4 regions of the Gracilibacillus sp. JCM 18860 genome follow, and region 3 is predicted to be linked to each of the others. Evidence: riboswitches for the same ligand, from Rfam matches in the RefSeq annotation. Region 3 holds a riboswitch; each other region holds the start of a gene.
What was found. Region 3 has a riboswitch for S-adenosylmethionine ahead of ACZ5R4_RS17925 (5-methyltetrahydropteroyltriglutamate--homocysteine S-methyltransferase). Riboswitches for the same ligand answer to the same signal wherever they lie in the genome.
Positions count from the first base shown of each region.

Region 1: it holds a riboswitch for S-adenosylmethionine, as region 3 does, so the genes downstream of both, ACZ5R4_RS20635 (alpha-hydroxy-acid oxidizing protein) here and ACZ5R4_RS17925 (5-methyltetrahydropteroyltriglutamate--homocysteine S-methyltransferase) in region 3, are expected to answer to the same signal.
Region 2: it holds a riboswitch for S-adenosylmethionine, as region 3 does, so the genes downstream of both, ACZ5R4_RS15695 (bifunctional homocysteine S-methyltransferase/methylenetetrahydrofolate reductase) here and ACZ5R4_RS17925 (5-methyltetrahydropteroyltriglutamate--homocysteine S-methyltransferase) in region 3, are expected to answer to the same signal.
Region 4: it holds a riboswitch for S-adenosylmethionine, as region 3 does, so the genes downstream of both, ACZ5R4_RS20610 (PLP-dependent aspartate aminotransferase family protein) here and ACZ5R4_RS17925 (5-methyltetrahydropteroyltriglutamate--homocysteine S-methyltransferase) in region 3, are expected to answer to the same signal.

Region 1 covers NZ_AP043868.1:4,259,171-4,261,369, reverse strand. Annotated here, with positions in the region: gene ACZ5R4_RS20635 (alpha-hydroxy-acid oxidizing protein) at 370-1,269, opposite strand; SAM riboswitch class I at 1,451-1,560, opposite strand; gene acsA (acetate--CoA ligase) at 1,579-2,199, opposite strand, start outside.
Region 2 covers NZ_AP043868.1:3,097,308-3,099,506, forward strand. Annotated here, with positions in the region: gene ACZ5R4_RS15695 (bifunctional homocysteine S-methyltransferase/methylenetetrahydrofolate reductase) at 1-1,180, opposite strand, end outside; SAM riboswitch class I at 1,326-1,432, opposite strand; gene ACZ5R4_RS15700 (nitroreductase family protein) at 1,601-2,170, shown strand.
Region 3 covers NZ_AP043868.1:3,617,050-3,619,248, forward strand. Annotated here, with positions in the region: gene ACZ5R4_RS17920 (response regulator transcription factor) at 1-617, opposite strand, end outside; SAM riboswitch class I at 784-884, shown strand; gene ACZ5R4_RS17925 (5-methyltetrahydropteroyltriglutamate--homocysteine S-methyltransferase) at 994-2,097, shown strand.
Region 4 covers NZ_AP043868.1:4,252,499-4,254,697, forward strand. Annotated here, with positions in the region: gene ACZ5R4_RS20600 (N-acetylmuramoyl-L-alanine amidase) at 1-355, shown strand, start outside; gene ACZ5R4_RS20605 (SDR family NAD(P)-dependent oxidoreductase) at 369-563, opposite strand; SAM riboswitch class I at 733-846, shown strand; SAM riboswitch class I at 920-1,026, shown strand; gene ACZ5R4_RS20610 (PLP-dependent aspartate aminotransferase family protein) at 1,129-2,199, shown strand, end outside.

The DNA of each region.
Region 1 (2,199 bases), 640 kb from region 3:
TGACTTGCAAGAATATGGAGCTTGTTGCAAAAATGTGAGCGTAACTTGCAAGAATATGGAGCTAGTTGCAAAAATGTGAGCGTAACTCGCAAGAATATGGAGCTTGTTGCAAAAATGTGAGCGTCACTTGCAAGAATATGGAGCTTGTTGCAAAAAAGAGAGTGTGACTTGCAAGATTATGGAGATAGTTGCAAAAATGAGAGTGTGACTTGCAAAATAAGCAACTAACTTTACTCAATTGCAGGACAAATGTTATATGAAACTGGGACAATAAGAAAGAAAAAAATATGTATTTTGACTACGTTCAATCATAGTACCGTTCAGATTCTCATCTTCTCTATTCAGTTTTGTCCCAGATTCAGTTGCTTCCTAATATGATATCAATTGATCGATGACCTTTTTAACTCCACTTATTCCATCTGTACTCAGCCCATAAATATAAGCCTTCTGAATAGAAACTGCATCGGCGCCAGATGCCAAATAGTACTGTATATCCTCCTTGGAATAAACATCAGTTTCCACAATCAGATGAAATGCTTCTCCTACTATATCTCTCATTGCCCTCAACTTCAGCCCATTCGGCAAAATCACTCCACTAATACGGTATTTTAGGGCTTGTCGAATGTCTTGTTCTTGTACATCACCTTGGAGATACACAGGTAATGTCGTGAACTGTTGAAGGTAATTAATCTTCTCCCAATTGACTGACGAAGTATTATATTCAGAAAGAATTAACTGTTGAAAAGCTTCTTTATCTTTTCCATAAGCTTTTCGATGAAAAATAGGATCTACGACAAAATTCCCATTACCTTTTTCGCACGAATCCATACCATTAACCGAATTATTTGATAATGGGATAACAATGGCTTGATATCCTGCTAATTCTGCCCGTTGGACGAAGTGCTTTGTTAAATCAATGTCTTGTAATAGATTAGCGGAAAACCATAATGTATGTTCATTGGATACATCACTAATTTCCTCCACACTGTAGGATGAATTGATGCCTACTATAAAAGGGATATTTTTTTCAGCTGCTGCTTTTGCTGTCGCTAGTTCACCATCTTCATGGAAATAAGTTTGTGCTCCCACTGCACCTAATAGTATTGTAGGCAATTTATTGATCGTTTTCTTCGGATTATTGAATTTTATTTCTTCATTACCGTAAGTAGATTCCGTACTTCTATTTAAATATTCCAACACAGTTGGTGTCAATTTTTGTTTTGCCTCTTCCTCTAATAATTTGATCCAGTTCATTTTGGTTACTGTCATGTTGTCTCCTCCTATTGTAAATGGTTTTCCTTATCCTTAACCCAAAAGGGTACGCGACCGTCCGTTAGTCAAAGGGACGCTTCTTTGACGCTTTCGAATCCTAGAGGCGATGTCCTAAAGACGGCTTTTCTTTAAGAAAAAAACTCCCTCCTGTTCATCAAAACAAGAGAGAGTTATTTCCCTCTTATCTTCCAAACTTTTGACGTTTGCTGGATTTAGCACCTTGTAAACATTGAGTTTATAGGTTGCTGGGCTTCATTGGGCCATTCCCTCCACCGCTCTTAATAAGAGTATGTTGTATTATTTTTTTCATGTTTGTTGTTTTTGAATTTCTTGTGCTTTCAATTGTCTTCGCAAAATCTTTCCACTAATTTTCGTTTTTGGTAGCTCTTCTACTACTTCTATTTCGCGAGGAGCAGCATGTGCTGAAAGATTTTTGCGAACAAATAAGCGAATCTCATCGAGTAATTCCTCTGACTCTGTAAAGCCCTGACGTAAAGTAATAAATGCCTTGACTAATTCACCACGTAATTCGTCTGGCTTTCCAATAACCCCAGCCTCTTCAACAGCTGGATGCTCGATTAATTTACTTTCTACTTCAAATGGACCAATTCTTTCCCCTGCAGAATTTATCATGTCATCATTTCTACCTTGAAAAAAGACATAGCCTTCTTCATCCTGTAAGGCCAAATCCCCAGAAAGATACCAGCCTTCATATTGAAAATACGATTGAAATTTATCTTTATTTCCCCATATCTCCTTCATCAAGCCTGGCCAAGGAGTTTTTACTGCTAATTGTCCTACTTCACCACTATCCAGGATATTTCCTTCATCATCAAGAATACCAACTTCCATTCCTGGTAGTGGTCGCCCCATTGAACCTGGCTTAATCTTTTCAGATGGTAGATTTACAATTAAGTGACCACCCGT
Region 2 (2,199 bases), 520 kb from region 3:
GATCTCTACATGTGAGGTGGATAAGTGGTGTAACATTTAGATGGAGTTGTTTCATTTTGACAGCCATCGCTAAATTACTGATTCGCGGTGTAGCAAGTGAATTATCCGCTAAAGTAATCGCATCCACACCTGCATCTTCCAGAGCTTTCGCCCCTTTAATAAACTCATCAATTTCTAGATGCTTTGGTGCATCTAATTCAACAATAACGGTATGCTGTTTCTTAGCTTTATCCACCAATGTCGGATTCGACTGGACAGTTTGGGAAGAAGGGAGTGTGATCAGTCCTTCTTTCACCTGGACGGTTTTGTCTAAAATAGGTGTTAGTCCCTCAATACCATCCTTTAAGGCCCTAATATGCTCTGGGGTCGTTCCACAGCACCCTCCGATAAGACGTACTCCTTGATCTCGGAATTCCTTTGCACATCGTTTGAAATAATCTGTTTGCTTGCTGTAAACAAGCTTGCCGTTTTCATATGCTGGTAGACTAGCATTTGGAAATGCTGATAAGTGTGCTCGCTCAGGTAATGGTACGGCTTCTAGTGACTCAATCATATGGTGTGGACCTAAACGACAATTAACCCCAACGACATCTGCACCAAGTACTTCTAGCTGTGTTAATACATCAGCTAAGGACATACCGTTTTCTAAAATACCAGGCTCATGCATCGATACATTTGTAATAATAGGGAGGTCTGTTTCTTTTCTTGCAATTTCTAGAACAGCGGTTAATTCGTCGATGTCATAATAAGTTTCTAATAGGATGCCATCTACACCTTCTAATAGAAGGCTAAATAATTGTTCCTTGAAGCTCCTTATGATGTCTTTTTTGGATGTGACTAGCTTTTGAATTCCTCGAATTCCACCAATCGTCCCAAGTACAAATGTTTCATTTTTTGCTGCTTGTTTAGCTAATTGGACAGCACGTGTATTTATTTGGTGTACTTCCTCCTCCAAGCCAAATCTTGCTAGCTTAATATAATTGGCTCCATACGTATTGGTTTGGATGATATCTGCCCCAGCGTCAATATAGGATTGATGAACTTGGAGGACCTCTTCTGGTTTTGATAGATTATATGCTTCAAAGCATTGATCAACCCCATGTGCGTAAAGTAAAGTACCTATCGCACCATCTGCTATGAGGATATTTTCTTTGAGAGCTTGTAGGAGTGATGATGTCATTCTTTCACCTCTTTTCTTTTCATAATCATTTATAAAAAACAAGCAATCTCCACTATAATTGCTGTTTTTTGAACAAAAGGCCCAGAAAAACAAAAAAATCTTCATCCCTTGAAAGATGAAGACTCTATATAAATAGATCTCACGTTCCTCATCTTTCAAGCGTTGTTGCGCTTGCTGGAATTAGCACCTTGTCTAATAAAGACGGTTGCTGAGGTATCACAGGGCCAGTCCCTCCACCTCTCTTGATAAGAGTAAAGCTTTATGAAGTTTTGTTGTCATTATATTACATTATAAGTAAAATACTTTCAAGTCATTTTTAATAAAAAATTGAATTTTTTTCCTAGATTGTTATTCAACTTGTTTGATAACAAGAATGATGGTATCATTGAAAATGATTCTCATTAAAAAGGAGATTAGATGATGGCAAGTTTAAAAAATCTTATAAAAGAGCGACGCTCCATTTCAAACTATAAAGAAAATCCTGTTTCTAAGGAACTAATGAAAGATTTATTAAGTATAGCTGTCTGGGTGCCCAATCATAAAATGACTGAGCCGTGGCGTTTTGTATTTATAACAGGCGAATCAAAGAAAAAATTAGCAGAAATCAATCGAGAGGTAGCGAAAGAAAAAGCAAAGAATGCCTCTGGTGAGGAGCTAGAGCAGATAGGCGAAAATGGCTACCAAAAGATCATGAACGTTCCATTTATCATTATGGTTATTAATACGCTTCATCCTCAAGAAAAACTGAGAGAAGAAGATTATGCTTCGGCTAGCTGTCTTATTCAAAATTTCAGTTTGTTAGCTTGGGAGGAAGGATTAAGTGTTTTTTGGAAAACTGGTAAATTGTCGTTTTGTGAGGAGACAGCTGCACTTATCGACTTGAAGGATGATGAACGAGTAGTTGGCTTACTTCAAGTCGGCTATCCAGCGAAACAAGTTAACCCTATTCCTAGAATAAATGTGAATGATAGAATAACAGAATTAGACTAATAATCTTTGATGAAAAAGCTAAACTAAAC
Region 3 (2,199 bases):
AAAGGCTTATCGATTTTATTTCGTAAATATCGAATATAAACATCTACGACATTCGTGTCGCCAACATAATCAAATCCCCATACCTTGTCTAACAACTGATCACGGCTAAATACTTGGTTTTTATTTTCGACTAAAAAGCAGAGAAGGTCGAATTCTCTTCGAGTTAACTCGATAAAGGAATCCCCGCGTTTTACATCTCTCGAATTTTTATCAACTGTTAAATCATCGATACTGACGAAGGAAGTGGATCGAGGCTTTTGATTTCGTAATTGTGCACGGATTCTTGCTAAAAGTTCCTCTAATTGAAATGGTTTGGTAATATAATCATTTGCTCCAAGGTCAAGTCCTGATACCTTGTCATGCACTTCATCCTTTGCGGTTAAAAGAATAACAGGGGTAGATGGGTCTATTTTTCGGAATCGTCGAAGTACTTCCAATCCACTCATACTTGGAAGCATAATGTCTAGTAGTACTAGTGCATATTTATTTTGTTGCAATAGTTCTAATGCTATTCTTCCGTCAGGAGCAATCGTTGTTTGATAATCCTCATATTGTAATTCGAGCTCTAACACTCGCGCTAATTTTTCTTCATCTTCTACAATTAAGATCTCCGTCATGTGTTCACCACCTTATTCTTTAATATAGCATATGGAAAAATATCTGCCCATCCTTTTCCATAACCTTAGTATTTTCATCGGTTTAATCAAAAATAGAAATTTCCATAAAAAATGTTGACTTTTTCCAAAGGGTAAGTTAGCATTGATAATATCAATTAAATAACGATTCTTATCCAGAGAGGTGGAGGGACTGGCCCTTTGAAGCCTCAGCAACAGACTATTCCAAGTACTGTGCTAATTCCAGTAGCGATCGCTAGAAGATAAGAAGAGCAGTGAGTAAAAGTATAAACCTCTTCTTATTTTTAAGAAGAGGTTTTTTGCGCGTTGGAAGGATAAGATTCGGGATTCTAAAATACATATGGAGAGAGGTAGAAAAATGACAACTATTACAAAAACAGCACCATTTCGCGCCGACCATGTTGGTAGTTTATTAAGACCAGCATCCTTACATGAGGCAATCGCCAAATACCGAAAAGGAAATCTTCCCTATGACGAGTTAAAAGAGATTCAAAGATCTGAAGTGAAAAGAATCGTCGATAAGCAGATTGAAGTAGGTTTAACAGCTGTAACTGATGGGGAATTCCAGAGACTATGGTGGCATACGGATTTTATGGAATACATCAATGGGGTAGAGGGCTATGTGCCAGAGCAAGGCTATCAATTTGCTAACCAAGTAACCGATGCGTATAATGTGCGTTTAACAGGCAAGGTTTCTTGGAATGAAAACCACCCATTTATTGAGGATGCTAAATTCCTAATCAAACAAATCGACGGAAGAGCCGTACCGAAGTTCACCATTCCAAGTCCTAACCAGTTCTTCAATACTGGAATTATTGGAGAAGAGTACTATGCAAGCTGGGACGAGTTTGCAGAAGATATTATTAAGGTATATCAGGATGCTGTGAAAGCATTTTATGATGTAGGTATCAGATATTTACAATTTGACGATGTTTATATTGCTGGTTTATCGTCTCCGAATCTACCATTTGCTGAATCAGATCAAGATAGACAATCCCTGATTGATCTTGCATTAAAGGTAGTAAATGGTGTGCTTGAGGTGAAGCCTGAAGATATGCAAATTACGACACATCTATGTCGTGGGAATTACCGATCTGATTGGGCATTTTCGGGAAGCTATGATTTGATCGCTCCTACTTTATTTGCCAAGGAAAAGGTTGATGGATTTTTCCTTGAATATGATGATGAGCGTTCCGGAGATTTCCAAGCATTAAAGCATATTCCGAGAAATGGGGCAAAGGTTGTTATAGGGGTATTTACTTCTAAAAATGGAGAGCTTGAGGATAAAGAAGAGATTAAAAGAAGAATTCAAGAGGCATCCGAATTTGTACCACTTGACCAAATTTGCCTTAGCCCACAATGTGGCTTTGCCTCCACTCACCATGGAAATGAGCTGTCTGAAGAACAACAATGGAATAAATTAAAATATATTGTAGATATCTCCAAAGAAATCTGGGGATAAAGAAAAAACATCGCTCCAGCCAAAGGGGCGATGTTTTTTAAATACGTTAGGAAAGCTTAAAATTTATAGCAACGAAGCGAAAATTTTGAAGTCCAACGTATA
Region 4 (2,199 bases), 640 kb from region 3:
TCATGCCACCCGCTTGAGAATAAGTCATGCTTATCAGACTCATGCTTTTATAAGTCTACATTTTAATGCAAGTCCAATAGTTTCTGCTAATGGAATTAGCACACACTATTTTGGCCCAGATAGTAAAGAGCTTGCCTATGAAATGCAGTCCTCTTTATCTCAACATGTCACAATGAGAGATCGAGGGGTTCGAAGTAGTAATTTCTATGTACTAAGAAACAATCAAAATAAAGCACTCCTATTAGAAATGGGATTTATTACGAATCCTCATGACTTACTCACAATCCGAACAAGGGACTATCAAGATAACTTAGCAGAAGGGATCACCAAAGGTCTTTTAGCTTATTTTAAATAGAGAAGTGGCTGCATCAAATGGATGCAGGCGTTTCTCTATCATCGGAAATATTAATAACGGCAATGCGTGCACCTTTCTTGGCTAATTGCAAGCATGTTTCTCGTCCGATACCACTTTCACCTCCTGTTACGATGGCAACTTTTTTTTGTAGTTGGTCATAATAAAACCTCCTTCTAGGATGACTATTTTTTTGAAAACATAAATGAATGGATTAAAAAAAAGCTATTTCATGTCGATATAAATCATGAATACTCTTAAAAGAAAAATATTCAATAATTTATAAATACTTGTTGACAGTGGTGGTCTACCATGCTAAAGTATGTAATAACTAAATTAAATATAAGTAATCCACTCGGAATTACAATATTTGACATTAAATCTTATCAAGAGAGGTGGAGGGACTGGCCCTATGAAACCTCGGCAACCATTAAGCACAAAGGCTTAATAAAGGTGCCAATTCCACTAAGTGATCATGCTTGGAGAGATAAGAGAGCGAATTATTCAGACTGAATCCTCTCTATCTCCATGTAGAGAGGATTTTTTGATCCGATAAAAATTAAATAGCTCTTATCAAGAGAGGCAGAGGGACTGGCCCGATGACGCCCAGCAACCATTAAGCTTCAGCTTAAAAGGTGCTAAATCCTGCAGGAAACATTCCTGATAGATAAGAGGGAGACAGCTGGTAGATAACCAAAGCCTTCTTCTTGTCGAAGAAGGCTTTTCTTTATACTTATATTAATTAAATGAATGGAATATTCAAGGAGGAAACTAACATGACAGCTTTTAAAAATTCAACGTATGATGCGGAGACCTTAAATTTACACGGTGGTCAGGCGCCTGATCCAACAACAGGTTCAAGAGCAGTGCCTATCTATCAATCTACTTCGTTCGTTTTCCATGACACAGAACATGCAGAGAGACTATTTGCACTTGATGAACCAGGAAACATCTATTCAAGAATTGGTAATCCAACTGTCGATGTTTTTGAGAAAAGATTAGCCCTTTTAGAAGATGGCGTTGCAGCAGTTGCAACAGCTTCGGGGATGTCAGCCATCACCCTATCGATCTTAAATCTAGCAAGTGCGGGAGACGAAATTGTTGCAGGTGTGAACTTGTATGGCGGAACCTATAATCTGTTTGCTGTAACATTACCAAGATACGGAATCAACGTAAAATTTGTAGACCCAACCGATCCTGAGAATTTCCGTCAAGCCATCAATGAAAATACGAAAGCAGTTTATGGCGAGATTATCGGAAATCCAGGCCTTCAAGTATTGGATGTAGAAAAAGTTTCAGAGATTGCTCATGAGGCAGGTGTACCATTGATCGTTGATAATACATTTGCCACACCTTATGGTTGTAAACCAATCACATTAGGTGCTGATATTGTGGTTCATTCTGCGACAAAATGGATAGGTGGTCACGGTACATCGATTGGCGGAATTATAGTTGATGGAGGTCGTTTTAACTGGAATTCAGAAAAATATCCTCAATTTACTGAACCAGATCCGAGCTACAATGGAATTCGTTATGCAATAGACTTTGGAACATTAGCATTTATCACAAAAGTGCGTGTCCAGTTATTGAGAGACTTCGGTGCGGCACTTAGCCCATTTAATGCCTTCCAGTTACTACAAGGATTAGAAACACTTCATTTAAGAGTGGAAAGACATAATCGAAATGCTCAGGAATTAGCAGAATATCTAGAAGAACACGAAGCGGTGGAATGGATTCGATATCCAGGATTGGAAAGCCATCCATCACACGCACTAGCGAAGCGTATTTTGAACAATGGCTTTGGCTCAATCATTGTCTTTGGGATTAAAGGTGGACGAGATGCAGGT